4 regions of the Methylocystis sp. Uni0008 genome follow, and region 4 is predicted to be linked to each of the others. Evidence: riboswitches for the same ligand, from Rfam matches in the RefSeq annotation. Region 4 holds a riboswitch; each other region holds the start of a gene.
The links. Region 4 has a riboswitch for fluoride ahead of AC0X69_RS01020 (hypothetical protein). Riboswitches for the same ligand answer to the same signal wherever they lie in the genome.

Region 1 (7,841 bases), 1.7 Mb from region 4:
CTGACGCGAGAGGAGGCGGCACGCTGGCGGGAGGCGACCCATGTGGCCTGCCAGAGCGGCGGCTTTCTCACTTGCCTGAACATCATTCTCTGGGAGGGATCGATCCCGGAATAAAACGCTGCGATCCGCCGCCGTCTCTACAACCGAGCGCGCGTCCATTGCCCGATGCGCAACGCGATGCGCGCCGCGGCGTCGGCCAGCGCGCGCGCCGCCGGCGAGCCGATGTGCGCCGGCGCCGGCGTTTCTTCGACGAATATCCGCGCCGCCCTCGCCCGGCCGCTTCCCGCGTCGACGAGCTGAACGGAAACCTCGACGACGGCCAGATTGCGGGCGATGTCGATCTCGAAACGCCGCACATCGGTCTGCAGCTGCGTTTGCGCGCCCATGTTCGAAGAGGCCGACAGTCCGCACTGCTGCAGCGATTCGATGAGGCGGCGCTGAAAAAGCCGCGGCAGCGACTCCGACCACTGGACGCCGGGAAGGACGGCCACGCTGTCATCGCCGGCGCGAACCACGATGCGGTCCGACGCGGTCGGAGCGATCGCGGCGGGTTCGGCCACGAAGACCGGCGGGCCGCCGCGCAACGCGACGCTTCGCAAAGCGACCGGCGCGGTCGTCAGATCGAAGGTCTCGCGCGGCGCCTGGGCGCAGGCCGTCGCGAGCAAAGCGAGCGACGCGATCACTGTCGCTTGCGCGGCCTTGCGATGCGCCGCCGTGGACGCCTTCAGTTTCATGCCGACCCGTCGCCCCATTTCGCCCGCGCGCCGAGTCGGGCTACGCCGTCTTCTAACCGATCCGCGCACCGCCTCAAAGCCACGCTTGCGATCGTTCTAGTTGCCTTGATACTCGGGCACGGACTGGGACGGTCCGAAGATGAACTGTGACGGGTTTTTTTCGACCGAACGCAGCGTGCGGTCGAATGTGCCGATGGCCTTGCGCCCATCCACCGCGAGCTGTTCATATTCGCGCAGCCCCGTCGCGGCGAAACGGTTGATGCGTTCCGACGCCCCCGCGATGTTGCCGGTGATGGCCCTGATCTGCCTCGGGTCGATGGCCTTGATCGTCTTCTCGCCGGCCGCCAGCACCTTGTCGAGCCGCGCCGCCACCGGTTTCAACGACTGAGCGACGTCGGACGCGTCGCGGATGAAGGTCGCGATCGAAGCGGAGTTGTCGGCGAGAGTCTTGCTGACCGTTTCAGCGTTTTTCAGCGTCGCCGTGATCGAAGGACCGTTGTCGTCGATGAGCTTGTCGAGTTTCGTGAGGAGTTCGGCGGCCTTCGTCGACAGGTTCTGAACATTGCCGATCAAATTCTGGATTTCGGAGCGCTCGGCCTGAATTTGCGGGTATTTCTGGCCGTCTTGCGCGGTCAGAGGCGGCGCGCCAGGCGTGCCGCCGACAAGCAGGAGGTCTGAAACGCCCGTGAAGCCGCGCGTCTCGAGGCGTGCGCGCGTGTCGGCTTTGACCGGCGTTCTGCTGTCGATCCTGACCAGCACGTCGACCTTGCTCGGATCCTGCTCGGAAATGCCAAGATGCGTGACCTCGCCGACTTTCACGCCGTTGAACAGCACCGAGGAGCCGCGGGTCAGCCCCGAGACCGCGCCGCTGAAGACAATCTGGTAGGTTTCCTGACGTCCAAGCTGGCTTGGCCCGGAAAACCAGTAGACGAAGAGAAAGGCGGCGAAGGCGACCGCCAGCGTGAAAGCGCCGATCAGGGCGTAGTTGGCGCGGGTTTCCATTGTTCGTCCTTCTGCTCAACGCGCGCCGCCGTCAGTCGGCCGCCGCGCACGCCGTGGAAATAGGCTTTCAGCCACGGGTGATCGGATGCGAGCAAAGTTTCCAGCGGCCCTGCGGCGATGACCCGACCTTCAGCGAGCGCCGCCACCCTGTCGCAGATCGAATACAGGCTGTCGAGATCATGCGTCACCATGAAAACGGTCAGCCCGAGGGTCTGCTGGAGCGTGCCGATCAGCTCGTCAAAATCTGCGGCGCTGATCGGATCGAGCCCCGATGTCGGCTCGTCGAGGAACACAAGCTCGGGATCAAGCGCCAGGGCGCGCGCCAGGGCCGCGCGCTTCACCATGCCGCCCGACAATTCTGACGGAAATTTGTCCGCCGCGTCGGGGCCTAGGCCTACAAGCTCAAGCTTGAGCATAGCCAGCTCGTCCATAAACCGTTGAGAAAGCTCGCGCGTTTCGCGCATCGGCATCTGGATGTTCTGCTTGACGGTCAGCCCCGAAAACAGCGCGCCGTTCTGAAACAGCACGCCCCATCGTTGCTCCAGAGCGCGCCGCTCGTGCGGCGCCAGCGCGTCACGATCCTGCCCAAAAACCCGAATGGAGCCGCCCCGCGTCGGGACGAGCCCTAGAATCGCGCGGGTCAGCACCGATTTTCCCTGCCCCGATCCGCCGACGAAGCCGAGCACCTCGCCGCGATAAACGTCGAGATTGAGCCCCTTCATGATGTTTTTGTCGCCAAAACCGACGACGAGGTCGCGCACGCTGATGATGACGTCGCGGTTAGGGCGTTGCGCGGCGCCGTTTGCGTGAGTCGAGGTGCTGGTCATCGCGCGCTCAATAGTCGATCGACGCAAAAAATATGGCGAACAAACCATCCATCACAATGACCATGAAGATGGATTTGACGACGGAGGACGTGACCTGACGGCCGAGCGACTCGGCGGAGCCCTGCGTCGCGAGCCCGTCCATCGACGCGATGAGGCCGATCACCAGCGCCATAAAAGGCGCCTTGATGATGCCGACGAGAAAAGTATGCAGCGCGATCGCCTCTTTGAGCAATGACGCGAACGCCACGGGGCTGATCCCGCCGTACCACCAGGACACGATCATGCCGCCGAAGAGCGCCGCCATATCCGCGATGAAGGTCAGAATCGGCAAGGAGATGACGAGACCAAGCACGCGCGGCGCGATGAGCACCTCGGTGGGGGAAAGTCCCATCACCATCAGCGCGTCGATCTCCTCGCGCATTTTCATCGAGCCGAGTTCTGCGGTGATCGCTGAACCTGATCGGCCGGCGATCATGATCGAGGTGAGCAGCACGCCGAGTTCGCGCAAGACAAGAATGCCGATCAGGCTCACCGAGTAGCTGGACGCGCCGAACTTGAGCAATTGAAAGATGCCCTGCTGCGCGACGATGCCGCCGACCAGCACGTTGATCAGCACGATGATCGGGACGCTGCGAAAGCCGACAAGTTCGATTTGTGCGACGAGCGAGGTCAGCCTGAACCGCTGCGGGTTGGCGGCCACATAGATCATCGACGAGACGAATTCGCCGAGAAAGCTGACGCCGCGATAAAATTCGTGAAGCGCGTCCACCATCGACTCGCCGAGGTCCGCAAGCAGAGCGAAGATGATGTTCAACCGCGGCCGCGAGGGCTCAACGAAGGCGCGATAATGCGTTTCTTCGAGCAGGGTCAGATATTCGGGGCGCACATGTTCGAGCGCCACGGCGACGTCGCGCCGCGCGAGTTCATGGCGCGCGCGATTGATCAGCCAGGCGCCGGCCGTGTCGAGTTGCGAGACCTGGGAGAGATCCAGGACGACCATTCGGTCGCGACGCGCCTCTTCGTCGATGCGACGGCCCTCTTCCTCGAGTCGCTGCGAGGCCACGAGAACCCAGTCGCCGGACAGCGCCAGGCGCACGCCATCCGCAACCGGCTGGCGCGTGACTTTCGGCGGACGCTGCATCGCGACGACGGTCATCGGGCATCGCTCCGCGCTGGCGTCAACAATCGGCACATCGATGGCGTCATCCTATCCGCCGATTATGGCGCGCCGCCGACGCCGAGAGGCGCGCGCCGCTTGCAAAACCGTCATAACTTCGTGAATTGGCGTCAGCAAGCGCGCCGGCGCACATCGGCGCGCCAAGCGCGCGGCGCGCGCTAAGAGCGCCGGAGAGACATGTGAAGCGAAATTTATCAGTCGCCGTAGAGACTTATCCGATCGCCGGCCGCTTCGTGATTTCCCGCGGCGCCAAGACCGAAGCCGTCGTCGTGACGGCGACTTTGACCGAGGGGGACGGCGTCGGGAGGGGCGAATGCGTGCCTTACGCCCGCTACGGCGAAAGCGTCGACAGCGTCGTCGCGGCAATTGAAAGCGCGCGCGACGCTCTCGAAGCCGGGGCCGATCGAGACGCTTTGCAGCGCCTGATGCCGGCCGGGGCCGCCCGCAACGCCGTCGATTGCGCGCTGTGGGACCTCGAGGCCAAGCTTTCAGGCGTCCCGGCCCACATCGCGGCCGGTTTTGGGACGCTCGCGCCGCTCGTGACGGCCTACACTCTCTCGGTCGGCGCGCCGGACGAGATGCGCGCCGCGGCGGAGAAAGCCGCGGGCCGGCCATTGTTGAAAATCAAGCTCGCCGGAGAGGGCGATGAGGCGCGCCTCGGTGCGGTCCGCGCCGGCGCGCCAGATTCGACTCTCATCGTCGACGCCAATGAATCATGGGACGCGGAAAGCCTCGTCCGCCGGCTCGCCGTCTGCGCCGATTTCGGCGTCGCGCTCGTCGAGCAGCCTCTGCCGGCGGGTCGCGACGAGGCCCTCGCGTCCGTAGCGCGCCCTGTGCCGATCTGCGCCGACGAGAGCGTGCATGACCGCGCCTCCCTCCCGCCGCTGAAAGGCCGTTACGACGCAATCAACGTCAAGCTCGACAAGACCGGGGGCCTCACCGAAGCGCTGGCGCTTGCGCGCGCGGCGCAGGAATTGGGCTTCTCTGTAATGGCGGGCTGCATGGTGGGAACGTCGCTTGCCATGGCGCCGGCCGTCCTGGTGGGGCAGACGGCCGCCTACGTCGATCTCGACGGGCCGCTGCTTCTCGCCCGCGACCGTAATCCTCGCCTGTCCTACGAGGGCTCGACGCTCATGCCGCCCGCGCCGGAGCTCTGGGGATAGCGAGGCCGTCGCCGCTGGACTCATTGACCTATAGCTCGGTCGTCAACTAAAATTTAACCGATGGGGATGGGGTTCCCCCGATAACCGCCGAATGGCTGATGACTCCTACGAACTGGCCGCCACGCTCTTCGATCGCTGGCGCGGTGTAGGAGTGTGCTCTTGCGAGAAGCGCCAGCAGCCCGTCGTGCGCCAGCCGGCCTGCGCCCTGGCCGAAGGCTCCCCACCGCCGTGCGCATGGGCGCGATTCGGCTCTGGACACGCCGCCGCCTGTTGTTCTGCGTGGCTCCAATCGCGCTTCTCGTCGCCGGCTGCGCGCCGACCGCGCAACTGGAGCGCGCGCAATTTCTCGGCCCGCCGGCCATGGAGCGCACGCTCGCGAGATCCGGTCTCAAGCCCGCAGACGAAACCAGCTGGCCGCATGAGGAATGGTGGCGCGCCTTCTGCAGCGCCGAACTCGACGCCGTCATCGACAAGGCGCTGCACGACAATCAGAGCCTCAGAAAAGCCGAAGACTCGCTGCGCGCAGCCGACGCGCTCGTGCAGGTCGCCGGCGCGCGGCTTCTGCCCGAGGTTCAGGCGACCTTCGGCATGCGGCAGTCGCGCAATCCGCTGCATGGCGTCGTCGCCTCCTACAATCCGGCGCAAGGCGGATTGCAGAAGACCATGGCCTTCATCAATCCGCTCGTCCTGACCTATGAGCTGGATTTCTGGGAGAAGAACCGCGCGATTCTGGACGCCGCGATCGGCGAGTCCGCCGCCCAGGAGGCCGAACTGGAGCAGGCGCGGCTGCTGCTGACCGCTTCGGTCGCGCGCGCCTATCTTCGCGGCTACGCCGCGGCGCGCCAGCTCGAGGTCGCGAAAGCTTTGACGCGCATGCGCCGCGACCTGGTTTCGCTTGCGGACGCCCGCTATCGCGCCGGGCTCGACTCGCTCGATGGGGTGCAGATCGCCCGCGCCGAATACGAGAACGCCGTCCGCCGCGAAGCCGCTGTTCAGGCGTTTCTGACGCTGCAGAAGGATGCGCTCGCCCGTCTCATGGGCGAAGGTCCCGACGCGGCGCAGGATCTTTACACAGCGCGACGAGCCCCGACGCCGGCCGCGCCGCCACTGCCACGCAGCCTCCCGATCGAACTCCTCGCGCATCGGCCGGATCTCGTCTCGGCGATGCGCCGCGCCGAAGCGGCGGCCGCGCGCGTTCACGTCGCCAAGACGCTTTTTCTTCCCTCGATCGATCTCGCGATCACCGGCGGTTTCGAGGGTTCGGTGACCTCGACGAAAATCAGCAAGCTCGCAGGGTATCTGTTCACGCCTTCGGCGATCGGCTACGCGGTGTCCCCCACCCTGCGCCTCCCGATTTTTCAGGGGGGCCGGCTCAGCGGAAATCTGGAGTTTCAGCGGGCCGACTATGATCAGGCGGTCGACTCCTATAACGAGACGCTGCTGCAGGCCGCCCAGCAGGTCGCCGACGCCGTCGCCAATCTCAAGCGCGCGGGCGCAGAATATGAGGCGCAGAACCGTTTGCTGCGCGCAGCGCGCGCGCAATTTGATCTCGCGCAGTCGCGACTGCGCGACGGTTTGAAAGATCGCCGCGAAATCCTCGCGGAGCGGACCGATCTTCTCGAAGCCGGCTTTGGACAGCGCGCGCTGGAAGGCGACAGGCTCGTCGCCGCCGTCGACCTTTACCAGGCCCTCGGCGGCGGTTATGCCGGCGGTCCGCCGCCGGCGGCGCCCAAACCCGCGCCTGAAAACGATCCGCTGACGCCCGCCGTCGACGTGATTCAGTCGCTTGGCGGCGGCTGAGCGGCCATAGAAGAACGCGAAACGATCGATGGCGCTTTCCCGAAAGAGCATCCGCTCCCGCAGAGAGTTTCTGCTCAAGATCGTCATTGCGGCGGTCTTGGTCGGCGCGCTGATCGCCCTCTCGCGATGGTATTTCCATGAGCGCGACTGGGTGACGACCGACAACGCCTTCGTCACAGGCAACATCATTCCGGTCAAGGCTGACGCGACCGGCGTGGTCGCCGCCGTTCTCGCCGAGGAAACGCAGCAGGTGAAGAAGGGCGACGTGCTCGTTCGCCTCGATGGCCAACGCGCGAGAGCGGCGCTCGCGCAGGCCGAAGCCGAACTGGGTCGCGCCGTCCGGGCCGTGGGCGCGCTCTACGCGCAGCGCCGCCAGGTCTGCCAGAAGGTCATCTCGCGCGCCGCCGTCCGGGATAGGACGCGTCATGACCTCGCAAGATACAGGCAGGCGGCGGCGACCGGCGCCTCGTCCCGACAGGTGTTGCAGAACGCCGAGGATCAGCTCGCCGCGCAGGAAGCCGATCTGCGCGAGGCGCAGTCGGAATATCAGGCGATCGAGGCGCGGGTGGTCGGCGTCACGCGCCTGAATCATCCGGACATCGAGGCCGCCAAGGCGAGATACACCGACGCCTATATCGAATACGTGCGCCAGAATATCCGGGCGCCGGCGACCGGCTACGTCGCGAAGCGCCGCGTGCAAGTCGGCGATCGGGTGCGCCCAGGCGATTCGATTCTCAACATCGTGCCGCTCGATCACCTCTGGGTCGAAGCGAATCTCTGGGAAAACAGAATGGCGCGGGTCCGTCCCGGACAGCCGGCGATCATCAAGGTCGATCTCTATGGATCGAACCAGATCTATCACGGCGAAGTGGCGGGACTCGTTCCGGGCTCTGGCGCCGTCTTCGCGACGCTTCCGCCCGACAACGCCACCGGCAACTTCATTCGAATCGTTCAGCGCATTCCGGTGCGTATCGCCTTGCGCGCCGACGAACTCGAGCAGCAGCCTCTGCGGCCTGGCCTGTCGACGGACGCCTCGATCGACGTATCGGGCCCGCTGCAATCTCCCAATCGCTCGATCGTCAAGACGACGACCAATGAATACCTCACCGACGTCTATGACAAGGATCTCGCAGAAGCG
Region 2 (7,841 bases), on a different replicon from region 4:
GAGTTCGCTACATCTGCTGCATGTCGAAGTTCCCGGCAGACGTCGCGACGATGCGCATTTTCCGCGGGTTCGCGAGTTAGCCGCTGAATGGAAAATGGCTCCATCGGGAGTTCAGTCGGATGAATTCGAGAAGCTTACGGGCGTATCGACGAAAAAGACTGTCTTGATATCTTCCGACGCAGCCGACGGCATATCGTCATACGCCGGCGAGCATAGCTGCGATCTGCTGGTGATGACGACGCATGGCAAATCAGGGCTTCGTCGCTTATTCGGCGGCTCTGTGAGCGAGGCGGCGGCGCGATCGACGCGTGCGCCTACCTTGTTTCTGCGCGAGAGCCATAGCGGTTTTGTGCATCGAAACACCGGAGAGGCGTCACTCACGCGCATCTTGCTGCCGGTAGACGGAAGAACCCCTGTCAGCCGCGCTTTGGAGCTGTCAACACATTTGGCGCGGTCTCTCGGGAGCGAACCACAAATCACCTCTTTGCACGTTGGGCGAGAGCGCCCGACTCAGGATGCGAATTATCCCAATCTCAAGATCCGTGACGGTGAGGTCGTCGAGACGATAGTTGCTTGTGCGGGAGAAATGCGCGCTGACTTGATCGTTATGCAGACCGATGGTCACGATAGCGCTTTGGACTCGATCATCGGGAGCACAACCGAGCGCGTCATACACGAAGCGCCTTGTCCCGTATTGGCGATTCCGAGAAACTCCCTAGATGACGTGAACCGAGAGCGCCTGTTTGGAAGATAGCGGCGACTCTTGAACTCGCGCCGGGCGCTTTCCTTTAAGATGCGCCGCGCCGGCCGTTTCGCTGTTGAGTTCTAGGAGGGCGTCGTGGAAAGCGCGCGTAAACTCTGGATCTCGCTCGTTGCCCTGTTGGCGCTTTCCTTCGCCGTGCTTTTGCTCATTGGCCGTGAAATCAGCGTCAAGGCGCCGCCATTGCCGGAGCGCGTTGTTACGGAAAGCGGCCGAACGGTCTATACAATCGACGACATCCAGCGCGGCCGGCAGGTATGGCAGTCGATCGGCGGCATGCAACTCGGCTCCGTCTGGGGCCATGGCGGCTACGTCGCGCCGGACTGGACCGCCGACTGGCAGCACCGAGAGCTCGTCGCCATCCTGGACGCCTGGGCTCGCCGCGAGTTCGCGGCCGGCCGCTACGCTGATCTCAGCGAGGAGCAGCAGAGTTCTCTGCGGGGACGGCTGCGCCCGATGATGAGGCGAAACACGTTCGATCCGACAACTGGGGCAATCACTGTTTCTGACGAGCGCGCTCAGGCGATCGTCCTCGTCTCGAGCCACTATGAGAGCCTGTTCGGCGACGATCCGCGCAGTGCGGAACTTCGCGAGAACTACGCAATGAAGAACGGCACTGTCGCCGACGCCGCTAATCGGCGGGCGCTAGGCGCCTTCTTCTGGTGGACCGCTTGGGCCGCGACCACGGATCGGCCGGGAAGCCGCGTCACCTACACCAACAACTGGCCGAGCGAGCCGCTGGTCGACAACCGCCCGCCTGCAACCACCTTCATCTGGTCTGCGTTCAACCCTCCAGATTCCGTCGGTTCGTTTTGCGTGATTCATAGGAGGTCGGCGATTTGGAGGGCCGACCATGGAGGGGAGCTGGAAGTCCGATCTCGAACGGTGGCTGGCGCCTTTTATTAGCGCTCTTCGACACAAGACGCGGGCGCGGATGTGCCCGGCTTATGTCGCGGGGTTGATCGGCGCAGGGGATCGCAAGAGCATGCAGCCGATGGCGGCGCGCGACGGCGGCGTCGGATACGATCAGCTTCATCACTTCATCGCCAGCGGCGTATGGGACGCCGCGCCGCTGGAGAAGGCGCTGCTCGCCGAAGCCGATAGGATGGTCGGCGGCGCCGACGCGTGGTTGATCGTCGACGATACGGCGTTGCCGAAAAAAGGCGCGCACTCGGTCGGCGTTGCGCCGCAATACGCCTCGTCCCTTGGAAAGACCGCCAATTGCCAGTCATTGGTGTCGCTCACTTTGGCGTCGCGCGAGGTTCCGGTGATGGTGGGCCTGCGGCTCTTCCTGCCCGAAAGCTGGGCAAGCGATCCCGAGCGCATGGTGCAAGCGCGCGAGGCTGCATCCTTGCTGATTCAGGTTACGGCTCCAGCGGGCCTTTCCGTCAGGCGCTGAGCGCGCGTGGTCTGCTGTGGGCGGTGGGGCTGTCGCGACGCCAGAACGTCTACCCGGCTGACGTCGCCTTGGTTTTCCCTGTCGCAAAAGCAGGGAAGCGCCGCAAATACCATATCCCTGATCAACCGCCGGTCTCGGCTGAAGCGGCGTTGGCCAACGTCAAATGGCAAAAGGTCAGTTGGCGGCGGGGCACGAAAGGCCGGCTGACATGTCTCTTCGCTGCACGTCGTGTTCGCGTTGCGGATGGGCATAAACACCGCATGCGCGACAATCGTATGCAGTGCACGCCGGGCGACGAGGTCTGGCTCGTTGGCGAACGCCGGTCGACCGGCGAACAAAAATACTATGTGTCGAACTTGCCGGGCGATGTGAGCCTGAAAAAGCTCGCTGCGACAATCAAGGCCCGGTGGGTTTGTGAACAGGCGCATCAGCAGCTCAAGGAGGAACTCGGCCTCGATCACTTCGAAGGTCGGTCCTGGACCGGGTTGCATCGACACGCCTTAATGACAATGATCGCCTACGCCTTCCTCCAGTCTCGCCGCCTCAAAGCTGCGGGGCGGAAAAAAAAGAGTCGGGGGACCGCCGCCACAACCGAGCATGCCGGCCATTCGTCAGGCCATTCTCGACCTCTTCGCCCGGCATGTCCGTATTGTGAGAGACTCATCGACAAAGCCCTCGAACATAAACTGCCAAAGTAGTGCTAGGAATACGATCCAGAACGACTTGCCGACCATGAAATAGCAGATGACGATGGCGGGGACGAAGATGACTGAGGCTGATACTAATAGCAAACAGCCACGTTACCATTTTGCCAAGCCTCTGTATCAACCCGCCAATTTTGAATCCAACAACAGGCACGCAATTAGCCGATGAAGACGGCAAAGATGCAGCTTGCGTGATCGGTGAGCAATTTTCTGTCTTTCGCCAAGGATGGCGTCCCGTCTGATGTTCTTCCTGCTACTTTCACCATTGACAGGCTTAGGTCCGATTCAGTTATCCTTGTCCCGGCGATAGAGTTCGCGCTCAACCGCCTGCGGCTGATGACCCCTGCTCTACATTGTGTCGGACTCCGTCGTTGCTCTAGTCGACAACCGCGGTTGATGTCGCGTAATACCGCCCAGTAGCGATTATAGAACGGAGCGAGGGTGGCGATCATGGATAGGCCGGCCCGAATGATAGGCTGGCGATTCCTGCTGCTGAATGGCGCGGCGGGGACGGCGAATGTCGTCATGCTCTCGAACGTTCCGGGCTACACGGTGCTCGCGCCCTATGCCGCCGGCAGTCTGCAGGGCGTGACGCCGAGCTTCGGCACCTGGGCGACCACCGACCACATGGTGGGAATCGCGCTCGGGCTGCCATTGTCGCGGTGGTTCTCCGGACGCTTTGGCGACTATCGCGTGCTGGTCGGCGCGCTCATTTTCTACGCCATCTTCTCGGTGATGTGCGCGGCGAGCGAAACGATCTGGTTTTTCGCGCCGATGCGCTTTCTCCTTGGTCTTGCCGGCGGCGTCGCCCTTCCGCTCGCTCAATCGGTGACGCTTGCGCAATATCCGGATGACCGACGCACGCTCGGCGTCGGCTTCTGGGGCGTCATGAGCATGGCGCCCTTCACCATCGGCGTGTTCATGGGCGGCTTCTGGGCGGAATATTTCGACTGGCGCTGGCTGTTTTATTCCAACGTCCTGGTCGTATTGCCGGTGGCGGCGATCATTTCGGCGCTGTTCTACAGACGCGGCTTTCAGCGCCGCATGACGCGCTTCGATACGATCGGCTTCATTTTGCTCGCCACGGTCCTGCTCGGCGTGCAGACGATCCTCAACATGGGAAATGATTTCGACTGGTTCGCGGAGCCTCTCCTCGGATGGTTGCTGCTCGTCGTGCTGCTGGCCCTGCCGATGTTCGTCTTTTGGGAGTTCGGAGAGCGGCGGCCCGCGCTAGACCTGCGTCTGTTTCTGCATCGCAACTTCGCCATCGCGACATTCTGTTCGATCGTCGGCTTTCTGGTGATTCAGGGCCTGCTCTCGGTGTTCATCGTGCAACTGCAGGTGCTGCTCGGCTACACCTCCTCGCTTGCCGGCATGGTCTATCTGATCATGATCTTTCTGGCGATGGCGGCCGCGGCCGTGGTGCATGAAATCACGAGGAACGTCGACGCGCGACTGATCGTGTTCCTCAACTTCGTCGGTCTGGCGGTGACCTTTGTCTGGCTCGGCCAATACGACAAGAACGCCTATTTCGACGACGTGAAGACGCCGATGTTCTTTTTCGGTTTCTCGCTCGCCATGTTCTTTGCGCCGCTTGCGACGCTCGCCATGACCGGGCTCGCCGGCGAGCGACTGATCCGCGCTGCGGAAGAACTCGCCATGCTGCGCACCGTGGCCGGCGCCCTGGGCATCTCGCTGCTCGGCGTTCTCTTCTTCCGCCGAACGCCGTTCCATCAGCTCGATCTCGCCGATCATTTCGGCGGACGGCGCTTCGCCTCGCTCGATCTGCTCGCCTCGTTTCTGGATCGCATGCAGGCGATGGGCATGTCGCCCACCGCCGCGCAGAGCCGCGCGGCGCAGCTCATTCGACAGCAGGCGGCGATCCTGGCGCTCAACGACGTCTTTCTGTTCGGCGCGATGGCTTTCGTCCTGCTCTCGGGAGTCGTCTGGCTCGCCTATCCAAGCTACGCGTCCAAGAAGCGCAAACAGTCGCTCTCGCGGCTTTCGGCCGAGGAGCTGATGGAGCAGCCCTGAGAGACCGTTTGAGAATGATTGCGACGGAGATAGGGGCGTGATTCTCATGTCCGACGTGTGGGGGAGTCATGTCGGAAATCGACCGGCGGCCGTCGCTACGATTCCGTTGTCAGGTCGGACATTCTTATACCGCTGTCGGGAGCCATCTTGGCTTGAGATATCCAATTTCGAATCGGAAAAGCCATTAAACTTGAGAATATCGACCTTTAATATTCTCACGTTTAATGGCTTTCCTTCGCGGCTTGAGCTTCGAGACGAGCTGTCTCGCATAGGCGCTCGAATGCACTTCGCCCTCGCAGGGTCGTCTCATCTCGAACCGCGTTGACGATGGCGGGATTGGCGATCGCTTGCGAGATGCCAGCCAAAAGCGCCGGGCGGAACGAGATAGGAAGAGCCGCAACAGCCGCATGATTGATCCTGCGTTTGATTGGCCGCGCAAGATTGTCGAATTCGGGAAAGATCGTGCCGAGCGCCCATCCGGCTGCAGGTTCACGGCCATTAGCGCCGCATGGCCGCCACGTATGCACGAGCAGCGCGCGCATGAGCGCGATCGGCGAATAATCGAACGAGTTATCGCCACGAAGGAAGCGCTCGACGATTGCCTCGCCGGCAACAGCTTCTTTCCACACATCAGCGAAGGGGCTCGTGTCCTGCAATGTTTCGCCAGTATCGGGGCGCTCGCTCGTATCCGATAAAGGCGCGCCGCAAGCGGGGCAGGTGATGCGCCAGGCTTTTCGCCAATGCTTCGGGACCGCGCCGGACGCTCCGTCTCGCGCGTGCCGGTCTGCGCAGGGTCGGCAAATCTGCGGCGCTCTGTTGCGGCAAATTAATTCGGCGGAACCTGCTGGCGTTTCAATGAACGTCATCTCGATCAGCGCGATCGGATCGCATCGGAGTTTTTCAGATAATCGCGCGACCTGCGCTAACCCCAGCCGATAGTCGAGAAGCGAGAGATTGCGTGTGCCGGGCATCAGCCATTTGGCGAAAAACGGCTTGGACACCCCATAGTAGGCCGCGTGCCTCGCCAACCACGACGAGAGCAGCTCGTCGTCGACCGGCCTCAGCACCACTGGCAACGGCCTATGAGCGTCGTCCTCGTCGTCGATCATTGGAAAGCCGCCTCGTCCTCCCCCACGGGTTTGTAGCGTTCCAGCGCTTCGTCGGTGATCCGTTCGGCGCCAGTTTCGATGGCTTCGATCGCCACGTCATTCAGCATGCGGAATATCCGTGCGCTGACTCCACCGCTGACCAAGAGAATGCGCCGCAAGCCTTTCACCGTCAGGACGCTAGGTTCTTTCAGTGGCAGGTTTCGCACGATGGCGAGAATGAGCTGCTCGAACTCTTTGTCAGCTATCCATCGCGGTAAGGAGATGGAGTCGAAGCGTCGCGCCAATTGAACGTCGCCATTGATCGCCTGGCGTGCTTCCATGATCCCAAAACAAACCAGAGACAGTTTCAGTTCATTGCTCAAATAGCGAAGCGTGTTGAAAACGACGCGCTGGTCACGCCAGGAGGCGGCGAGAACGTTGTGGATCTCGTCCAAAACCAACACCTGGACCCCGAGGTCATCCAGCAGACGGACCGTGGTCCTTTCGAGTTCGACGATTGTAGCGCGTGCGTTCAGGGGCGCGCCGAGCACCGCGAGAATTTGCGCGAAGAGCCGGCGTTCGTTTGGTCGCCCCGCCAGTTCGACAACCACCACTTTCGCCTTTGGTCCGTGTGGCTTTTCGCGGGCGCTGAGCACGTAGTCGTCTTTGAACTTTTCCACCAGCATGGATTTGCCCATGCCGCTGTCGCCAAAAACAGCCAAAGACGGCATCCGCGTTGTCCGCGGATGTTTGAGCAGCGCGTTCAGATGTCCAAGTATTTCAAGCGCTTTCGGATAAGCGATCCATCGCTTCGAACGGATAAAATAAATGCGTTCGTCAATGCCCTCGGCCAAAACGGCGCCGGCGTCATCCGTCAGATGGTCGGGTGTTCCGGTCACGTTGCCGCTCCACGAGTTCCAACACAGTTGGTATGCGCGAGTCGATGCCGCTCATCGAGCCGAAATCCACGCCATCCCCATTTTTTGTTTTGATCGGCGCCCGTCGTGCGGCGGCGGTCTTAGCGATGGCTTCGTCGATCAGTTTGCGTTGCGTCAGCGCGGTCTTGGTGATCTGCTCGTCGTTCCGCTCCCTACGGCCTTTCCCACCCAGCGCTTTCCGACCTTGTTTCCACTCCCGCAGGCTGATGACAGGGAAGCCAAGAGGTCGCGCGCGGGCTTCTAAAAAGCGCCCATCGGGGTGTTGAACGAATATTCGGGAAACGTCCCGCGGATCGAATTTGACGAGAAGCTCGTCTTTCGCGCGTCCGACCAGGCCAGAGAGCGCATTCGACCAATAGGGAATATCATGGAGCCAGATTCCGTCTGGCCTGAGCGTACGATGGGCGTCAGGCAGGAACGAAACCCAAAACGCCATTCGGTCTTTCGGCATGCGCAACGCCAGCGAAGCCTCATGTTCGCGCCATACAGCGATGGGCGGGCGGAGCAGGGCGCTGTGAATTTCCTCGTTGTAGCGCCCCGCGATCTCCCATCCCAACGCGCATTCGAATTCGCGGAATGTCATCGCCGCGAAGCGCCCCGGTTTGTTGCCTTGGCGGGCGATTGGATTGGCGAAAGTCGATCCTGGATAAAAATGCACGCGCCCCATCATCGTTCCAATAAGGCGCTCAATGTGCCCGCCATAATGAGGAGCGCCTGGGGGCCGAAAGATGAGCTTGATGCCCTCTTCGCGGCAGGCCCATGCAAAAGCACGGCTGCGAAAATCAGCGCCATTGTCCGCGTGCACGGCCTCAGGTAATCCGGCGGCCGGCCACGACGCGTCGATCTCGCGCTCCTTCAGCCACGCGCTCTTATCGTAAACCGCGTTCAACATGCAGAGGCCGAGTGAGACGCGCGACG
Region 3 (7,841 bases), 930 kb from region 4:
GGCGGAGGCGTAGCGACCCGCAACGCCCGATAGGGAATCTCCGTCTTGAGCCACCTGGTTCGCTCGTCAATCTACGCCGATTTGAGAACGCCGCTCGCTGTGCAAATCGCACGTTCGCGACGATTAAGCGGTTAGCCTCAAACGACGGATGCTGTAGGAAAAGGAACGGGGGCGGCTGCGCCCCAGTTCCAAGGCGAGCGTCCCCTAACACAGGCGTTTTAGGGGCGCAACCCTGTCACATTGCCGCGATTTTCGGCGCCGGCTTTTCGCCGGTCAAGCAATAGCCAAGCAGGAGAGGTGGTTCATGACCAGAGCGGTCGTCGGAATAATCGGCGGGTCAGGCGTTTATGATTTGCCCGGAATGACCAACATACGCCGCGAGCGCGTCGCGACGCCCTGGGGCGCGCCGTCCGACGAACTCGTCTTCGGCGAGCTGGGCGGCACGCAGGCGGTCTTTTTGCCGCGGCACGGGCGCGGCCACCGGCTCTCCCCCTCGACGATCAACTACCGCGCCAATATCGACGCCTTGAAGCGCGCCGGCGTCACCGACCTGATTTCGGTCTCGGCCTGCGGCTCGTTCAAATCCGAGCTGTTTCCGGGGTTGTTCGTGCTGATCGATCAATTCGTCGACCGCACCTTCGCCAGGCAGTCCTCCTTCTTTGGCGACGGCTGCGTCGCCCATGTGTCGATGGCGCATCCGATCGCCCCTCTACTTTCCGCGCGCATCGGCGCCGCGGCGAAGGCCGAGAACATCGAACACGTCGCCGGCGGAACCTATGTCTGCATGGAAGGCCCGCAGTTTTCGTCCTACGCCGAATCGCTCACCTACAAGGCTGCCGGCTATGACGTGATCGGCATGACGGCGATGCCGGAAGCCAAGCTCGCGCGCGAGGCGGAAATCTCCTACGCGACGGTCGCCATGGTGACCGATTTCGACTGCTGGCATCCCGAGCACGACAATGTCGACATCGCCTCGGTGATCGCGGTGGTTCAGAAGAACTCGGCGACCGTCGCGCGTCTGCTGGCGCGGGTGTTGGCGGAGTTTCCGCGCGAGCACGAACCCTGCCCGATCGGCTCCGACCGCGCGCTGGAGAACGCCATCGTCACCGCCCCCGATGCGCGCGATCCGGAACTGCTCAAGAAGCTCGACGCGGTGATGAAGCGGGTGAATGGGGGGTAGGCAGTGAGGCAGCGATTACAACGGCGCCACAGGATGACAAATATCACGCTGTGAACCTTATCGCAGGTGGGGGACGCTATTAGACTCTCCTTGTGAGACTTCGAGTCAGCAGGAGCACAGGTTTGAGGGCTGGCAGCACGGATTTTCGACGACTTGGATCACAACAAGAAGCCGAAAAATATTACTTTGACCTCTTTCGACAAGCATCCGGTTTGGTTGCTATACCCGACTACGGCGACAAGCCGGATGTGATCCTTCATCTCGACCGAAAAATCGGTGTGGAGATCACCAATCTTTACGTTCGTCCCGGCTCCGACGACGCCAGCGAACAGCGCCAAAGAGAACGGCGAACGAAGGTTGTAGCCGCTGCGCAGAGCCACTACCGCCAAATGGGTGGACGCGACTTCGAGCTTACAATTCAATTCAATGCAAAGTCCCCCATACGATCCCGGCGTATGGCTGCCCTCACCACTGAATTGGCGGACCTTGCAAGTCGGATCGAGAGACATTCAACAGGACCCATCGACCCTGAAGTTTTTGCGACCTCTCCTGAGCTGCTGACCGTGTATCTGAACGCGCGGGAGTATCCCGATCCCAGATGGCCAATTGCTCAGGTTTACACGCTCGACTTTATCTCTCCGCAAACTTTTGACTGACATTCTCCGCGAGAAAGAAGCAAAGGCCCTAGAATACCAGCCATGTGATGCATACTGGCTTTGATCATCGTTGACTGGGTTGATCGCGCTCAGGATCAGGAGATCACGGTCAATGTTCCAATGTTAACGTCGCAAATTTTCGAACGCGTCATTCTTTATAAACCAGACTTCAACGAGATAGTTGACGCTTGTTCTCGATGAGCATTTCGCGTCCTGGCGTTTCCATCCATTACAAAAGGTAAAGCTATTGCAGTCGACCCTATAAAGGCAGCGGCAAAGGCAGCAGCGAATTTCAGGCGTTTGCAAATCCCTCCCCTTTACGGCAAATCCCTCCCCTTTACGGGGAGGGTGGCCCCGCGAAGCGGGGTCGGGTGGGGTAACATCCACCCGATTTTGCGCGTCGAGAACCCCACCCGTCGGCTCGCAGCCAAGTTTACGCAGGCTGCGTAAACTTGGCTGCGCCCGCCGACCTCCCCGCAAGGGGGAGGTATGAATGCCAATTGCACAAGATCGATGTATCGTTGTTCGCCAGATGCCGTGATTGAGCACCCCCAATTTGCGCCCTGCCCCGCCCTGCGTGTATCTCTGCGAGCGTGGCGGTTACGCCATCTCCATCCCTGCGCGGCGATCTTCGCCGCTGATCCGAAGGCTGTCTCATGCCGCTCGCCGACGCCATTCGCACCATTCCCGATTATCCCAAGAAGGGCATCTTGTTTCGCGACATCACCACGCTGCTCGGCGACGCCAAGGCGTTCCGCAAGGCGGTCGACGAACTCGTGCAGCCCTGGTGCGGCGACAAGATCGCCAAGGTCGCGGGCATGGAGGCGCGCGGCTTCATTCTCGGCGGCGCGGTGGCGCATCAGCTTTCCGCCGGCTTCATCCCGATCCGCAAGAAGGGCAAGCTGCCGCATCGCACGGTTTCGGTCGCCTATGAGCTCGAATATGGCGTCGACGAAATGGAGATGCATGAAGACGCGGTCTCTCCCGGCGAGCGCGTGATCCTCGTCGACGACCTCATCGCCACCGGCGGCACCGCCGAGGGCGCGGTGAAGCTGCTGCGCCAGGCCGGCGCCGAGGTTGTCGCCGCCTGTTTCGTGATCGACCTTCCGGATCTTGCCGGCGTGAAGCGACTCGAGGCGCTCGGCGTGCCGGTGCGCACCCTCGTCGCCTTCGAAGGCCACTAATCCGCCTTTTTCCGGTGGTCTTCCTCGGCCCAGGCTCAGGTTTGGAATCTCGGCTCAGAATCTCCATGAGAGGCTGCACAGGCGCATGACGCCGCGACAGACCCAATTGGCGCTGGCGGCGATCGCCGTCGCGGCGCTCGCCGGCGGAGTCGTGGCCTTCCGCTATTTCCCGACGAGCGAGAGCAAATCGCCTGTGCTCGGCCCGGCCGCGCTCAGCGCCTGGGGCGGCGCGCTGCCGACCGGCTTGCGCCGCACCGCGCTTCGCATGCAGCCCGGCGCCTTTCCGCCCGCGCCGCCGCCCACCCCGCCCGCGGCAGCCGAGCCCTCGGCCGAAGTCGCGGCGCTGCCGCCGGGCGAGGGCATCGAAGGCTCGATCTCCTTCCCGCCCGCGCCGGCGCCCGCGCGGCCGGAGACCGTCGAGAAGGTCACGCCGCTCCCGCCCTCACGGCCCGCCAATCTCGCCGAGCTTGCGGAAAAGTTCGCGGAGGCCGCCGCCGAGGCAGCCGCGACGACTCCCGCCGAACAGCCGCAGGCCGCCGAACCCCCGGCGACGACGCCGGCCCTCGCCAATGCGCCGCTGCCGCCGGCCCGGCCGCAGGAGCCGTCCGCCAGAGCCGCGCTGGAGGGGACGCCGACGGGACCGGCGGAGCCGGCCCAGCAGCCCGCTCAGGTGGCGCGCGCCGTCGAGCCCTCCCTGCGGCCGGCGCCGGACGACGCCTTCCAGCAGGAAGCTCCGGTTCGTTACGGCATGGGCGACCAGGTCTTCGTGCGGATCTTCAAGCAGGAAGGCCAGCTCGAGCTCTGGCTGCGCAAGAACAATAGCCGCTTCTCGCTCTATAAGACCTTTCCGATCTGCAAATGGTCCGGCAAGCTCGGCCCCAAGCAAAAGGAAGCCGATTACCAGTCGCCGGAAGGCTTCTACAGCGTGTCGGCGAAGCAGCTGCATCCCCATTCCAACTACCACCGCGCCTTCAACGTCGGCTATCCGAACGCCTTCGATCGCCAGAACGGGCGGACCGGCGGGCTCGTGATGGTCCATGGCGCCTGCAAGTCGGTCGGCTGTTTCGCGATGACCGACCGTGGCATCGAGGAAATCTACGCCTTCGTCGAGGCGGCGCTGCGCGCCGGCCAGCGCGAGGTGCAGGTGCATATTTTCCCCTTCCGCCTGACCGAGCAGATGATCGCCCGGGAGACCGGCGGCAGCTGGCTCGCCTTCGTCGGCGCGGGGGGCAACTATCAGCACTGGGCCCCGTTCTGGCGCAATCTGAAGGAGGGCTACGACATCTTCGAACAGACGGGCGAACCGCCGGTGGCCTTCGCCTGCGGCGATCACTACGCATTCGGCGCGGGCGACTCCTCCTGCCGCCGCATCGCCGGCTGGTGATCGGCGCGCTAAGCTGAGACGGGACTGTTCAGCTTGTTTTCAGCCGCCCTGCTCGAGAATGACCTCACAAGAGCGCTGAGGGGCGCAATCAAGGAAAACGCCCGCATGCGGCTCGTCACCTGCGTTCTTGCCGGCGCGGCTTGCGCCGTTCTTTCTGCGTCGATCGCCGAAGCGGCCAATGCGCCGCTCTGCCTCGCCATCGCGGCGAACTACAACAAATGCATGCGCCAGCATCAGCGCGGCGGGCCGGGCGGCCCTTACGAGGGTTACGGTCCGGGCTACGGACAAGGCTATGGCGGCTATCCCGACGACGATGACGGCGATGGCTATGGCGGCTTCGATGGATATGGCGGATTCGAGGGCGGCTATCGCCGCCGCCGTTACGAGCGCGCCAAGGGAGCCTGCGCGATCTGGATCGTTCAGATGCAGGCCAGCGGCTGCTTCGACTAGCCTACAGAATGGCGCGGGTTTGATTGCGACGCGCGCCATCCGATAGACGCTTCATTTATAGGATTTTTTGCACTCGCCGTCTGACTTTTTGGCGACCCGCGCGGCCTGCCGCTCACAGTCGTTCCCATAAGTTTTGTCGTTACAGCCGCAAACGGGAATAAACTCTCTCGTACACGCGTCAGAAATTTCCACGCATTTTCCCGAAATGTCGGCGCCGCCGCAATTGCCGGGATCGGGATCGCACCACAGGCCCTTGTCGCATTCGATCGGAACGATGCCTCCACACATTTCTCCGACCTTGGCGGCAAAGGCGCTCGTAGAAGGCAGCATGGAAAGCCCCAAGACGAGGGTCAATTTGCAAATCGTCTGCATGAATTTGTCCTCCCCTGAAAAATAATTTTAATAGTTTGGTCGAGGCGCTTGCCGCCTCGCCGTCTCAAAGCAAGCTGTGCCATCTCAACAACGGGTTAACGCTCAAGGACGAGGACCGTTCCGCGGCAGCGGGGCTCATCCGGCCAACGGCTTTGGCGCTTCAGCCCTACTGAAACTCGCGTCTGCGCCGGCTCAGCTTTCCATTAGGCCCCGGCTCTATTACGGTGCTGGCCAGATGGGGATGGAGCTCCCCATAACCGCCTGAACGAAGGCTGATGGCTCCTGCCGCAAGGACGCAGAACTGCGCCCGGTAGGAGCGTCTCAACGCCACCCCGCCGCAGCGCATTTTGTCTTCCGCCTGGTCTTGAGGAGGACGCCATGGGCTTTTTGATTGTGTTTCTCGGCGGAGGATTGGGCGCGGCCGCGCGTCACGGCGTCAATCTTCTGATGGGCCGACTGGTCGGCTTGCCTCTCGGGACGCTGACGACGAACGTTCTGGGGTCATTCCTGATGGGCGCGATAATTGGCTATCTCGCCTTCAGGGGCGAGGCGTCGCAGCAGTGGCGACTGTTCCTCACGACCGGGCTCTTTGGCGGCTTCACCACCTTTTCGGCCTTCTCGCTGGAGACCGTCCTGTTTTTCGAGCGCGGCGAATTCGCGATGGCGTCTCTCTATGTCGCGGCGTCCGTGGGACTTGCGGCGGTTGGGCTCGTTGCGGGCGTCTCACTGCTGCGTCAGTTTTCATAAGGGTCACACGATCCGCCCAAGACCAATCAGTCCCACGCATATTGACAGTCGCGGCGCATGAAGCGTAGATAAACCTCGCTTCGGCGCGGCGGTTTCGCCGCGTTTTTCGTTTGCGCGCCTTTGCGCCGCATCGATGCGAAGCGCTCAACTGCAAAGAAGCCGGCCGGCGGAAGCGCCAGCGTCGGGACGAACACAGGAAAAAAAGATGTTCGCAGTCATCAAAACAGGCGGCAAGCAATATAGCGTCGCCGCTGGAGACGTGATCACCGTCATGGCGCTCGACGGCGCGCCGGGCGACGCCGTCACCTTCGACGAAGTGCTCATGCTTGGCGGCGACAGCCCCAGGATCGGCGCGCCGACCGTCGCGGGCGCGAAAGTCTCCGGCGAGATCGCCGAGCAGACGCGCAGCCCCAAGTCGATCGCCTTCAAGAAGCGGCGTCGGCAGAATTCAAAGCGCAAGCGCGGCCATCGTCAGGACCTGACGCTTGTGAGGATCACCGCGATCGAGGGCTGACCGCCCTCTCGCCGCAGCAGTTAGAGCGGCCCAGTCGCCGCACAGGAAAATCGGAGCGAAACCATGGCTCACAAGAAGGCAGGCGGCTCATCCCGCAACGGCCGCGATTCGGACGGGCGGCGCCTCGGCGTGAAGAAATTCGGCGGCGAAGCCGTCGTCGGCGGCAATATCATCGTGCGTCAGCGCGGCACCAAGTGGCATCCTGGCCGCAACGTCGGGATCGGCAAGGACCACACGCTTTTTGCGCTCGTCGACGGCGTCGTGGAATTCAAGTCGAGCGGCGGACGCTCCAGCGTATCGGTCACGCCGACGCCGGCCGCAGCCGAGTAAGGCGGTAGGGACGACCTGCCGCCGGCCCTTCCGGCGGAACATGGTCGTCTCGACTCGCTCTCTCGCGGATCCAAGGCGGGAACGTTTCAGGCGGGATGTCCGGAAGAGCCGTGACGAGCCGGAAAGGAGCACGCTCCTTTAAGGCTCTTGGGCCAATTTCCGATGTCGCTTGGAGCAATGAATGTTTCCCGAAATTACCCGCGACGACGTTTTCCGGCTCGAGACCGAAAGACTGTGGCTGCGCTGGCCGCGCGCGGCTGACGCGGACGAGATTCGCCGGCACGTCGGCGATCCCGACGTCGCGCTGATGACGGCGAGCATCCCTCATCCCTATGAGACGCATGACGCGGACGCCTTCATCGCCCTGGCGCGGGAAGAGAACGGCGCGGGCGGCGGTCTGCACCTCGTCGTCACGCCCAAGAATCAGCCCAATGAAGCGATCGGGCTGGTGAGTCTCCACGGGGCCGACCGCCGCGGCTCGGCGACGCTCGGATTCTGGCTCGGCAAGCCTTATTGGGGGCAAGGCTATACGACCGAGGCCGCCAGGGGGCTGATCGACCTCGCCTTCGGGATCACCTCGCTCGATCGGATCGTCTCTTCGGCGCGGCCGGACAATCGCTCGTCGCTGCATGTCCATGAGAAGCTCGGCTTCCGGCCGATCGGCCGCGGCGTGCGGCCTGCGCCGGCGCGCGGCGGCGACGTGGAGGTGGAGCTTTTCGAGTTGAAACGCGGCGAAGCGCATACGCTGTTCGGCGCCCGACGCCCGCGCTTCTTTTCTCCGTGAGCGCGATATGAAATTCCTCGACCAGGCGCGCGTTTATGTCCGCTCCGGCGATGGCGGCGCGGGATCCGTCTCCTTCCGGCGCGAGAAATTCATCGAATTCGGCGGTCCGGACGGCGGCGACGGCGGGCGTGGCGGCGACGTCGTCGCCGAATGCGTCGCCGGGCTCAATACGCTGATCGACTACCGCTACCAGCAGCACTTCAAGGCCAAGACCGGCGGGCACGGCATGGGCAAGAACCG
Region 4 (7,841 bases):
CACGAGAAACGTCGATGCGCGACTCATCATTTTCCTCAATTTCATCGGCCTCGCGGTGACCTTTGTGTGGCTCGGCCACTACGACAAGAGCGCCTCTTTCGATAGTGTCACGACGCCGATGTTCTTCTTCGGCTTCTCTCTTGCGATGTTCTTTGCGCCGCTCGCGACGCTCGCCATGACCGGACTCGCCGGCGAACGACTGATCCGCGCGGCGGAGGAGCTCGCGATGTTGCGCACGGTGTTCGGCGCCATGGGCATCACGCTGCTCGGCATGCTCGTCTTCCGCCGCACGCCCTTCCATCAGCTCGACCTCGCCGATCATTTCGGCGGACGCCGCTTCGCCTCGCTCGACCTGCTCGCCTCGTTCCTCGAGCGTATGCAGGCGATGGGCATGTCGCCGAATGCCGCGCGCAGCCGGGCAGCGCAGCTCATCCGCCAGCAGGCCGGGATCCTGGCGCTCAACGACGCCTTTCTGTTCGGCGCGATGACGTTCATCGTGCTGGCGGGCGTCGTCTGGCTCGCCTACCCCAGCTACGCGTCCAAGAAGCGCACCCAGACGCTCGCCCGGCTTACGGCCGAGGAGCTGATGGAGCAGCCGTAAGGATGCTCGAAATTGCGGCATGAGAAAAAGCAAATTCACGACTGGCAGGAACAACGCATTCCGCTACGATGCGGAGATCATCAGGCAAAGCGCATGGATGGGTCAGCTCTTCTTGCTCGGTTCAACTTTTTCCATCGGGAAACGGACATTGTTTCCCATGCTGCCAATTCCATTCCGTCCCAGGCGCTGCTCGCTACAAGCCAGATGAAGGAGGATTCGCTTTGGGCTTTACTTCAAACGTCGCCGGAGGGTCTGGAACAAACTGAAGCGGAAATGAGACTTGTTGCGGAAGGCCCAAACCTCATTGCCCAAGACGGCCCACCGAGTCTTGCACAGGAGTTGTGGGGACGGGCAAAGAATCCGCTGAACGCGTTGCTGCTGGCTCTCGCCGCGATTTCTTACTTCCTCGGAGATCTCGGCGCCGCGGCCGTTATCCTGGTCATTGTCGCGATTGCCATCGCCATGGCTTTTATTCAAGAGCACCGCTCCAATGCCGCCGCCGTCAAGCTTCGCGCGCTGGTGAAAACCACCGCCAGCGTCAAACGGCGAGGCGACCCGTCGGTTACGACGCAAGATAGCTCTAATGGTTTTTGTGAAATTCCGATCGAGCAACTTGTTCCAGGCGATATCGTACGACTGTCGGCAGGCGACATGATCCCCGGCGACTTGCGGCTCATTGCCGCCAAGGACTTGTTTATCGACCAGTCCGCATTAACCGGCGAGGCCATGCCGTTCGAAAAATCGGCGCAACCTGCCGAAGAGAGCGTCGACAACGCCTTTGAGGCGCGTAACCTCTGCTTCATGGGTAGTAGCGTTGTAAGCGGATTCGCCACGGGCGTAATCGTGCAGACGGGCGCAAAAACCTATTTCGGCCAGCTGGCCAAGCGGATTGCCGAGGGACGAACTCCCACGAGCTTCGACAGAGGCATCAATCGCTTCATTTGGCTGATGATCCGCTTCATGTTGGTGTTGGCGCCGAGCGTATTCCTGATCAACGGGCTGACCAAGGACGACTGGTTGGAGGCGCTACTTTTCGCGCTTGCGGTTGCGGTGGGACTGACGCCCGAATTACTGCCCATGATCGTCACCGTGAATCTCGCCAACGGCGCAATCGCGATGTCGAAAAAGCGTGTCATCGTAAAGCGACTCAATGCGATCCAGAACTTTGGGGCGATGGATGTCCTCTGTGTCGACAAGACCGGCACGCTCACCCAAAATCGAATCGCTCTCAGTCTGCATCTAGATATGCGAGGCGACGACAGCGAGCGGGTGTTGGAATTCGCCTATCTGAACAGTCATTTTCAATCCGGCTTGAAAAGCCAGCTCGATGTCGCGGTGCTCCAGCATGTCGAACTCGATCACAAGCTTCTGTTGCAGCGCCATTATAAGAATATTGATGAAATTCCCTTTGATTTTGTTCGTAGACGCCTCTCCGTGGTGCTTTCTCGCGACGACCGCGGCTGGATGTTTGCGCGCCAAGAATTCACACGCCTGCTTAGAAGGCTCTATCGTCTTCGATCGCCCGGATCCGGCAATCATGTGCTGATTTGCAAGGGTGCGGTCGAGGAAGTCCTCTCGATCTGCAAATATTATGAAATTGACGGCAAGGTAGTAACCTTGAGTGCGGGCCGGCGGGCGGATGCGCTGGCGAAGTCCAGGGCGCTCAACGAAGACGGGCTCCGGGTCGTCGCCGTCGCCTATAAGGAGATCGCCCGTCCAAAAGCAAGCTACTCGATCGAGGATGAAACTGTACTCACGCTTCTGGGCTTTGTCGCCTTTCTCGATCCGCCAAAGGAAAGCGTCGACGCCGCAATAACAGCGCTCAATCAGGCGGGAGTCGCAGTGAAAATTGTCACGGGCGACAATGAGATCGTTACGCGCAAGATTTGCCGTGAAGTCGGTCTAGAAGTAGATCATATCGCTCTTGGCCCCGACATTGATGAACTCAGTGACACGGCTTTGGCCGATTTAGCCGAGACGGTCACCGTCTTCGCCAAGGTGTCGCCAGAGCAAAAGGCGCGCATTGTCGGCGCGCTGCATTCCAAAGGCCATGTGGTCGGCTTCCTTGGCGACGGGATCAACGACAGTCTCGCGCTCAAGGCCGCTGACGTTGGCGTCTCCGTCGATACCGCCGTGGACATCGCCAAAGAGTCGGCGGATATCATCCTCTTGGAAAAGAGCCTGTTGGTGCTTCAACAAGGCGTGTTGGAAGGCCGGAAGGTTTTTGGAAATATCGTCAAATACGTCAAGATGGGCGCGAGTTCGAACTTCGGCAGCATGTTCAGCGTTCTCGGCGCAAGCCTGTTCCTTCCGTTCTTGCCCATGCTGCCGATTCAGGTTCTCGCGAACAACCTCCTTTACGATTTCTCGCAAACGGCGGTCCCGACGGACAATGTCGACGAGGATTATCTCGCGGTCCCGCGGAAATGGGACATCGATAATATTTTCAAGTTCATGGTGTTTATCGGGCCAGTCAGTTCGATCTTCGACTACACGACATTTTTTGTCATGCTCAATCTGTTCGATGGTTGGAACCATCCCTCATTGTTTCAAACGGGTTGGTTTGTGGAATCCTTGCTGAGTCAAACCCTCATCATTCATGTTATCCGCACAGCAAAAATTCCTTTCATCGAAAGTCGCGCGAGCCCCGCGCTCATCGCCACTTCGGCGATTATTTGCGGGGTCGGCGCCATCCTGCCGTTTACCCCAATGGGGGAAGCATTAAAGTTCACACCGTTGCCTCCGTTGTATTGGCTCATCCTGGCGGCTACGCTGCTCGCCTATGGCGTGATCACCTATTTTGTGAAAACATGGTTTGTGCGCCGGTGGGGAATCTGAGGAGCATGAAGAGATACTCGCAAGCACGAAACTCGTCGAACCGCCTTGTGGGCCCTGCTTCGAGATCAGTTTAGCCGTCAGTTGTCGCAGGGAACTTCGCAAAAAAGTTCCTATTCGGAAGCGCCTTGTCTGGCACCTCGAACATGGAGCGCGGAAGGCCGTAAAGGTCGTTATAATAGGCGTCGAGGCGTTTGTTGATCTGGCGATCGTAATCCGGGTGGACAAACAATGTTTTTCCGCGCGTAAAGCGCTGCGCTTCGCCATCGCGTACAACGAGTTGGCCATCCTTGAAGACATAGGCTGCGTTGCGGAACATCGCCGCTTTGTCCCTTTGCGGCTTATAGACCGCGATATCGGCGACCGCGCCGGTTCCGAGTTCTCCGCGATCCTTGAACCCGTAAAGCTTGCGCGGCGCGGCACGCGTCATGGTAGCGATTTCGTATAAGGTGTATTCCCGCGTGATTGAGGGCAAACTGGTCATCTCCAACACCTCCGCCGGTAAGCGCGACATCCACTGCGTGCGTTTGTCGGCGCTCATCAACAAGGCGAAAACTTCCGGATAGGTCGTGAATGGCGCGCCGTTTGGATGATCCGTCGTGAAGAACACACGCATCGGATCGTCGGTCAGCAAGAATAGTTCTAGCCCCGCGGCCCATTGCACGGCGTTGAAAAAATCGGAGACGCGATAGGAATAGGGCACCACGCCCAGGCCATTGCTGTCCCCGTCAAAAATCACGCCTTTCTTCGGACGACCGCCGGGCAGGCTGTTCAACTGTTTCATGACATCGGTCGAGATCGTCACCGTGTCGGCAAACATCACCTGGCCGACGTCCATGGTGACATTCTTATTGGCGTTGATCTTCTCGGCGAATCGGGCGGCTGCGGACGAGAAACCATTCTTTCCTTCCTTGCCATAGGAATAGAATTGCGCGTGCGCGAGATGCAGCGGCAAGCCCTGCGCCGCGTCGATGGTTGCAAGCGCGGTTTCGACGTTTCCTGCAAGGCCGAGATTGCTCATGTGCAAATGCAGAGGGTGAGGTATCCCTGTCGCGGCCACCGCGCGTTGCAAGCGCGTAAAAATATCGCGCGCAGAGACCCCATATTCCGGCACCTTGTCGTCTAGTGAGAAGGTGCGAAGATTTTGCTTGCAGGCGCAGACGCCGCCGGGATTTGCACATTTGATGCCAATCGCTCGGGTCGATTCCAGCGTCGCGCCGATGTAATCGACGATTGCAGTCTCGCCTTCTCGATCACGAAGGGCGCTCAACAGGAAGTCATCGTTGCCGAGAACGGCCAGAAAGCCCTTATCGATAATCGGGATGTCGGCGAGCTCGAGATGGGCGTGCAAAGCGTGATGGGGAAGGATCGCAGGTTCAATGACCGTGGTGTATCCTAACTGGGCGTAAAGGCGACCCGTCTCGAAAGCCGTCCAGCCGACGTCGGAAAGCGGCGTTCCCTTGGGTCGCGGACGATGCGCGCGGTGCGACTCCGGCATCAAGAGGCGCGCCGTATTCACGCCTCCGCCGGCGATATGTGAATGGATATCGATCGCGCCAGCCATGACGACTTGCCCGGAGACGTCATATTCCTGGTCCGCCTTGCAGTCTTGTGGCGGCGCGATGATGTTGCCGTCCTCAAACCAGAGGTCGCCCATAGCATCGGTTCCGTTGACCGGATCAATGACATAGCCGCCACGGAGACGTGTCAACATAACGCTTCCTCCCATAGCTGAGCGCTTGCTTTGCCATTATGCCGCCAACGCTAAGAAGGTGCGGAGCTTTGCCTTCACTGACGGCGACAACTAACCAATTCGACCGCCATAAGGCTCGCTCGCTACCTCTATATAGTCCAGATGCAAAGTGTGCCCCGCTTCGATTAAGACAGCATAGAGTCCACCGAGCGCGCCAGATGCTGCTATCGGAAATTATTGACGGCCTAGCGCGTCATCGTTTAAGTCTTGGTGCTGGGGATGGAGTCCCCCCCCCCCCCCGACAAACCGCCAAAAGGCTGATGACTCCTACGAACTGGCGCCGCGAGCATTCGTGAGCGCAGAGAGTAGGAGTCATGTCGTGAATCAAGATCTCGCAATTTTTGTCGTTCCATTCGCCCTGGTCCTTGGTTGTGGCCTGTTGGCGTTAGGTGGCCTCTATTTCATTAACATTCGCTTCGTCACGAGCACGGCTAAGGCGATAGCGGCCCTGGCCGGGGGCGCCATCGTCATAGGTGTTTTGGAAATCATTTTGGCTGGAAGCGCCGTCTCATTCTTTAAGGCTCAACAGGTTCAGACGTCCGCTTGTGAGTTGGAAGGGGAGTCGGCGCACCCCGAAGCGCGACGCGGCGCTGATCCCTCGATCATTCACAACGCAATCACCGCTTGCATGGAAGCGGCGGGATATGAATGGGACGGCGGCCACAGGCACTGTAAAGACGCACCAGTAGCGACAAACCCATTCTGCTATGCGCCGACGGGTCCATTCGACCGGACGATCACAACAATCCAGATGAGCTTTGAATAGCTCCTGTTGATTTTGAGCTCCATCCTATGCGCGATTTTAATAAGATCTCGGGCGGTGTTGGTTTTCTTGCGAGGCAAGAGCGAGAGTCGCAGTCTCTAGTTACGCGAATGCGGCGAACGAGTCTGGCTTCGGATGCGCGGGTTTGAGAGCGCGGGTTCAGTCAAGGGAGCTGCTATTTGATGCGAACGGCGACTTGAACACAGCAGCTTTCCCGAGTTCCGACTCGACTTCCAAAAGGCGATTGTATTTGGCTACGCGTTCGCTACGGCAGGCAGAGCCAGTCTTGATCTGGCCGCCGCCCATCGCCACGGCAAAATCAGCAAGAAATGTGTCCTCCGTTTCGCCGGAGCGATGCGAAATGACATAGTTCCATCCGGCCTCGCGGCATAGCGCAATTGCTTGCATCGTCTCGCTGAGCGTTCCGATTTGATTCAGTTTGATCAACACGGCGTTGGCTGTTTTCTCTGCGATGCCGCGACGAATGAAAGCGGGATTGGTCACGAAAATGTCGTCGCCGACGACTTGGATTCGATGACCTTGCGCCGCGGTCTGGCGCGCAAAGCCGGACCAGTCGTTTTCATCTAATCCATCTTCGATTGAAACGATGGGGAAAGCCTCAACCCAGCCCTGATAAAGCGCGATCATTTCGTCGCTGGTTTTGCGTCCCTGGCCAGACTTTGCAAGGTCGTACCCATTGCTCGTCCAAAATGAACTTGCAGCGGGATCGAGTGCGAGGGCAATGTCGCGTCCTGGCTCGTAGCCTGCTGCGCAAATTGCTTCGACAATTATCTCGCACGCCTGTTCGTTGCTTTCGAGGTTTGGGGCAAATCCGCCTTCATCGCCAACCGAGGTTGCGTAGCCCTTTTTTTTCAGAATCCTCGCCAATGCGTGAAAGGTTTCAGTCCCGTAGCGCAGCGCCTCCGCAAAGGTTGAGGCCCCGACCGGCATCACCATGAACTCCTGAAAATCTACCGAATTGTCGGCGTGCTTGCCGCCATTAATGATGTTCATCATGGGAACCGGCAGGCGCGTTGCTCCTGGGCCACCTAGATAAGCATAAAGCGGCAGCCGGGAGGCGAGAGCTGCAGCCCTGGCGACGGCCATCGAAACGCCGAGTATCGCGTTTGCTCCGAGTTTGGCTTTGTTCGGAGTTCCATCGAGCGCCAGCAACAAGGCGTCAATTTCAGCTTGGCGGGTGGGATCTTGACCCTTGAGCGCCGGAGCGATCACCTCATGCACGTTCTCAATGGCTTTGCGAACGCCCTTACCGCCGAAACGAGATTCCCCGTCTCGTAGCTCCACCGCTTCGTGCTCGCCCGTGGACGCGCCTGAAGGCACGGAGGCGGTCGCGACTACCCCGTCATCCAGAGATAATTGCACCCGGATCGTAGGATTACCTCGGGAGTCGAGGATTTCGAGCGCGCGAACCGATTCGATTCTAGACATGATTCCTTCCCTCTCAACGTCAGCTTATTTCGCGACTTTTGCTACGCGCGGATCGCGCGTCGCGATTATCTGCAGGAAACCCGCCAAGCATCAACGCCACGTTTCAGCTGGTAACTGAGGCGATTAAACTGGTGGGACAGGGCTTAGCTCCTCATTTGCCCGTGCGCTTGGATAGCGCGTGGTCGACCGTTCCAGAACTGGAAGCGCCAGCTTTCGCGTCAAAGATTGAGGTCATCACGCTCGAAACATAGGTCGACGAGCGCAAGCCGCAATTAGGATCGCCGCTGATCACTTCTCGGCAGTTGCTAAGAACGGACTTCGGAGTCATCCAACGCTTCCTCGACCTCGGCTTCGTGTGCTGGTGTGTGCAATTCGGCCTCGTCTTTTGGCAACAAATGACGCGGCAGGAAGAATCTGTTGGCTATCAAAGTCGGAATGAT

Region 1: linked by a shared signal. The riboswitch ahead of AC0X69_RS12750 (efflux transporter outer membrane subunit) and the one ahead of AC0X69_RS01020 (hypothetical protein) in region 4 are both predicted to bind fluoride.
Region 2: linked by a shared signal. The riboswitch ahead of AC0X69_RS22130 (DHA2 family efflux MFS transporter permease subunit) and the one ahead of AC0X69_RS01020 (hypothetical protein) in region 4 are both predicted to bind fluoride.
Region 3: linked by a shared signal. The riboswitch ahead of crcB (fluoride efflux transporter CrcB) and the one ahead of AC0X69_RS01020 (hypothetical protein) in region 4 are both predicted to bind fluoride.

The regions. Positions count from the first base shown of each region.
Region 1 covers NZ_CM166370.1:2,557,392-2,565,232, reverse strand. The annotation lists gene AC0X69_RS12780 (methyltransferase domain-containing protein) at 1-114, shown strand, start outside; gene AC0X69_RS12775 (ABC-type transport auxiliary lipoprotein family protein) at 138-734, opposite strand; gene AC0X69_RS12770 (MlaD family protein) at 831-1,736, opposite strand; gene AC0X69_RS12765 (ABC transporter ATP-binding protein) at 1,709-2,563, opposite strand; gene AC0X69_RS12760 (MlaE family lipid ABC transporter permease subunit) at 2,571-3,719, opposite strand; gene dgcA (N-acetyl-D-Glu racemase DgcA) at 3,920-4,903, shown strand; fluoride riboswitch at 4,957-5,018, shown strand; gene AC0X69_RS12750 (efflux transporter outer membrane subunit) at 5,063-6,703, shown strand; gene AC0X69_RS12745 (HlyD family secretion protein) at 6,732-7,841, shown strand, end outside.
Region 2 covers NZ_JBXEJH010000003.1:69,336-77,176, forward strand. The annotation lists gene AC0X69_RS22115 (universal stress protein) at 1-754, shown strand, start outside; gene AC0X69_RS22120 (hypothetical protein) at 899-1,666, shown strand; partial or broken gene AC0X69_RS22125 (IS701 family transposase) at 1,626-2,857, shown strand; fluoride riboswitch at 3,157-3,216, shown strand; gene AC0X69_RS22130 (DHA2 family efflux MFS transporter permease subunit) at 3,332-4,897, shown strand; partial or broken gene AC0X69_RS22135 (chemotaxis protein CheB) at 4,942-5,031, shown strand; gene AC0X69_RS22140 (TniQ family protein) at 5,119-6,006, opposite strand; gene AC0X69_RS22145 (TniB family NTP-binding protein) at 6,003-6,884, opposite strand; gene AC0X69_RS23470 (transposase) at 6,853-7,841, opposite strand, start outside.
Region 3 covers NZ_CM166370.1:3,304,463-3,312,303, reverse strand. The annotation lists gene AC0X69_RS16545 (F0F1 ATP synthase subunit delta) at 1-54, opposite strand, end outside; gene AC0X69_RS16540 (S-methyl-5'-thioadenosine phosphorylase) at 305-1,180, shown strand; gene AC0X69_RS16535 (hypothetical protein) at 1,303-1,836, shown strand; gene AC0X69_RS16530 (adenine phosphoribosyltransferase) at 2,493-3,020, shown strand; gene AC0X69_RS16525 (L,D-transpeptidase family protein) at 3,106-4,404, shown strand; gene AC0X69_RS16520 (hypothetical protein) at 4,438-4,854, shown strand; gene AC0X69_RS16515 (Kazal-type serine protease inhibitor family protein) at 4,906-5,226, opposite strand; fluoride riboswitch at 5,455-5,518, shown strand; gene crcB (fluoride efflux transporter CrcB) at 5,605-5,973, shown strand; gene rplU (50S ribosomal protein L21) at 6,179-6,487, shown strand; gene rpmA (50S ribosomal protein L27) at 6,551-6,817, shown strand; gene AC0X69_RS16495 (GNAT family N-acetyltransferase) at 6,999-7,601, shown strand; gene obgE (GTPase ObgE) at 7,609-7,841, shown strand, end outside.
Region 4 covers NZ_CM166370.1:207,724-215,564, reverse strand. The annotation lists gene AC0X69_RS01035 (MFS transporter) at 1-601, shown strand, start outside; gene AC0X69_RS01030 (HAD-IC family P-type ATPase) at 614-3,439, shown strand; gene AC0X69_RS01025 (formylmethanofuran dehydrogenase subunit A) at 3,510-5,150, opposite strand; fluoride riboswitch at 5,396-5,466, shown strand; gene AC0X69_RS01020 (hypothetical protein) at 5,509-5,955, shown strand; gene eno (phosphopyruvate hydratase) at 6,112-7,401, opposite strand; gene AC0X69_RS01010 (cation:proton antiporter) at 7,707-7,841, opposite strand, start outside.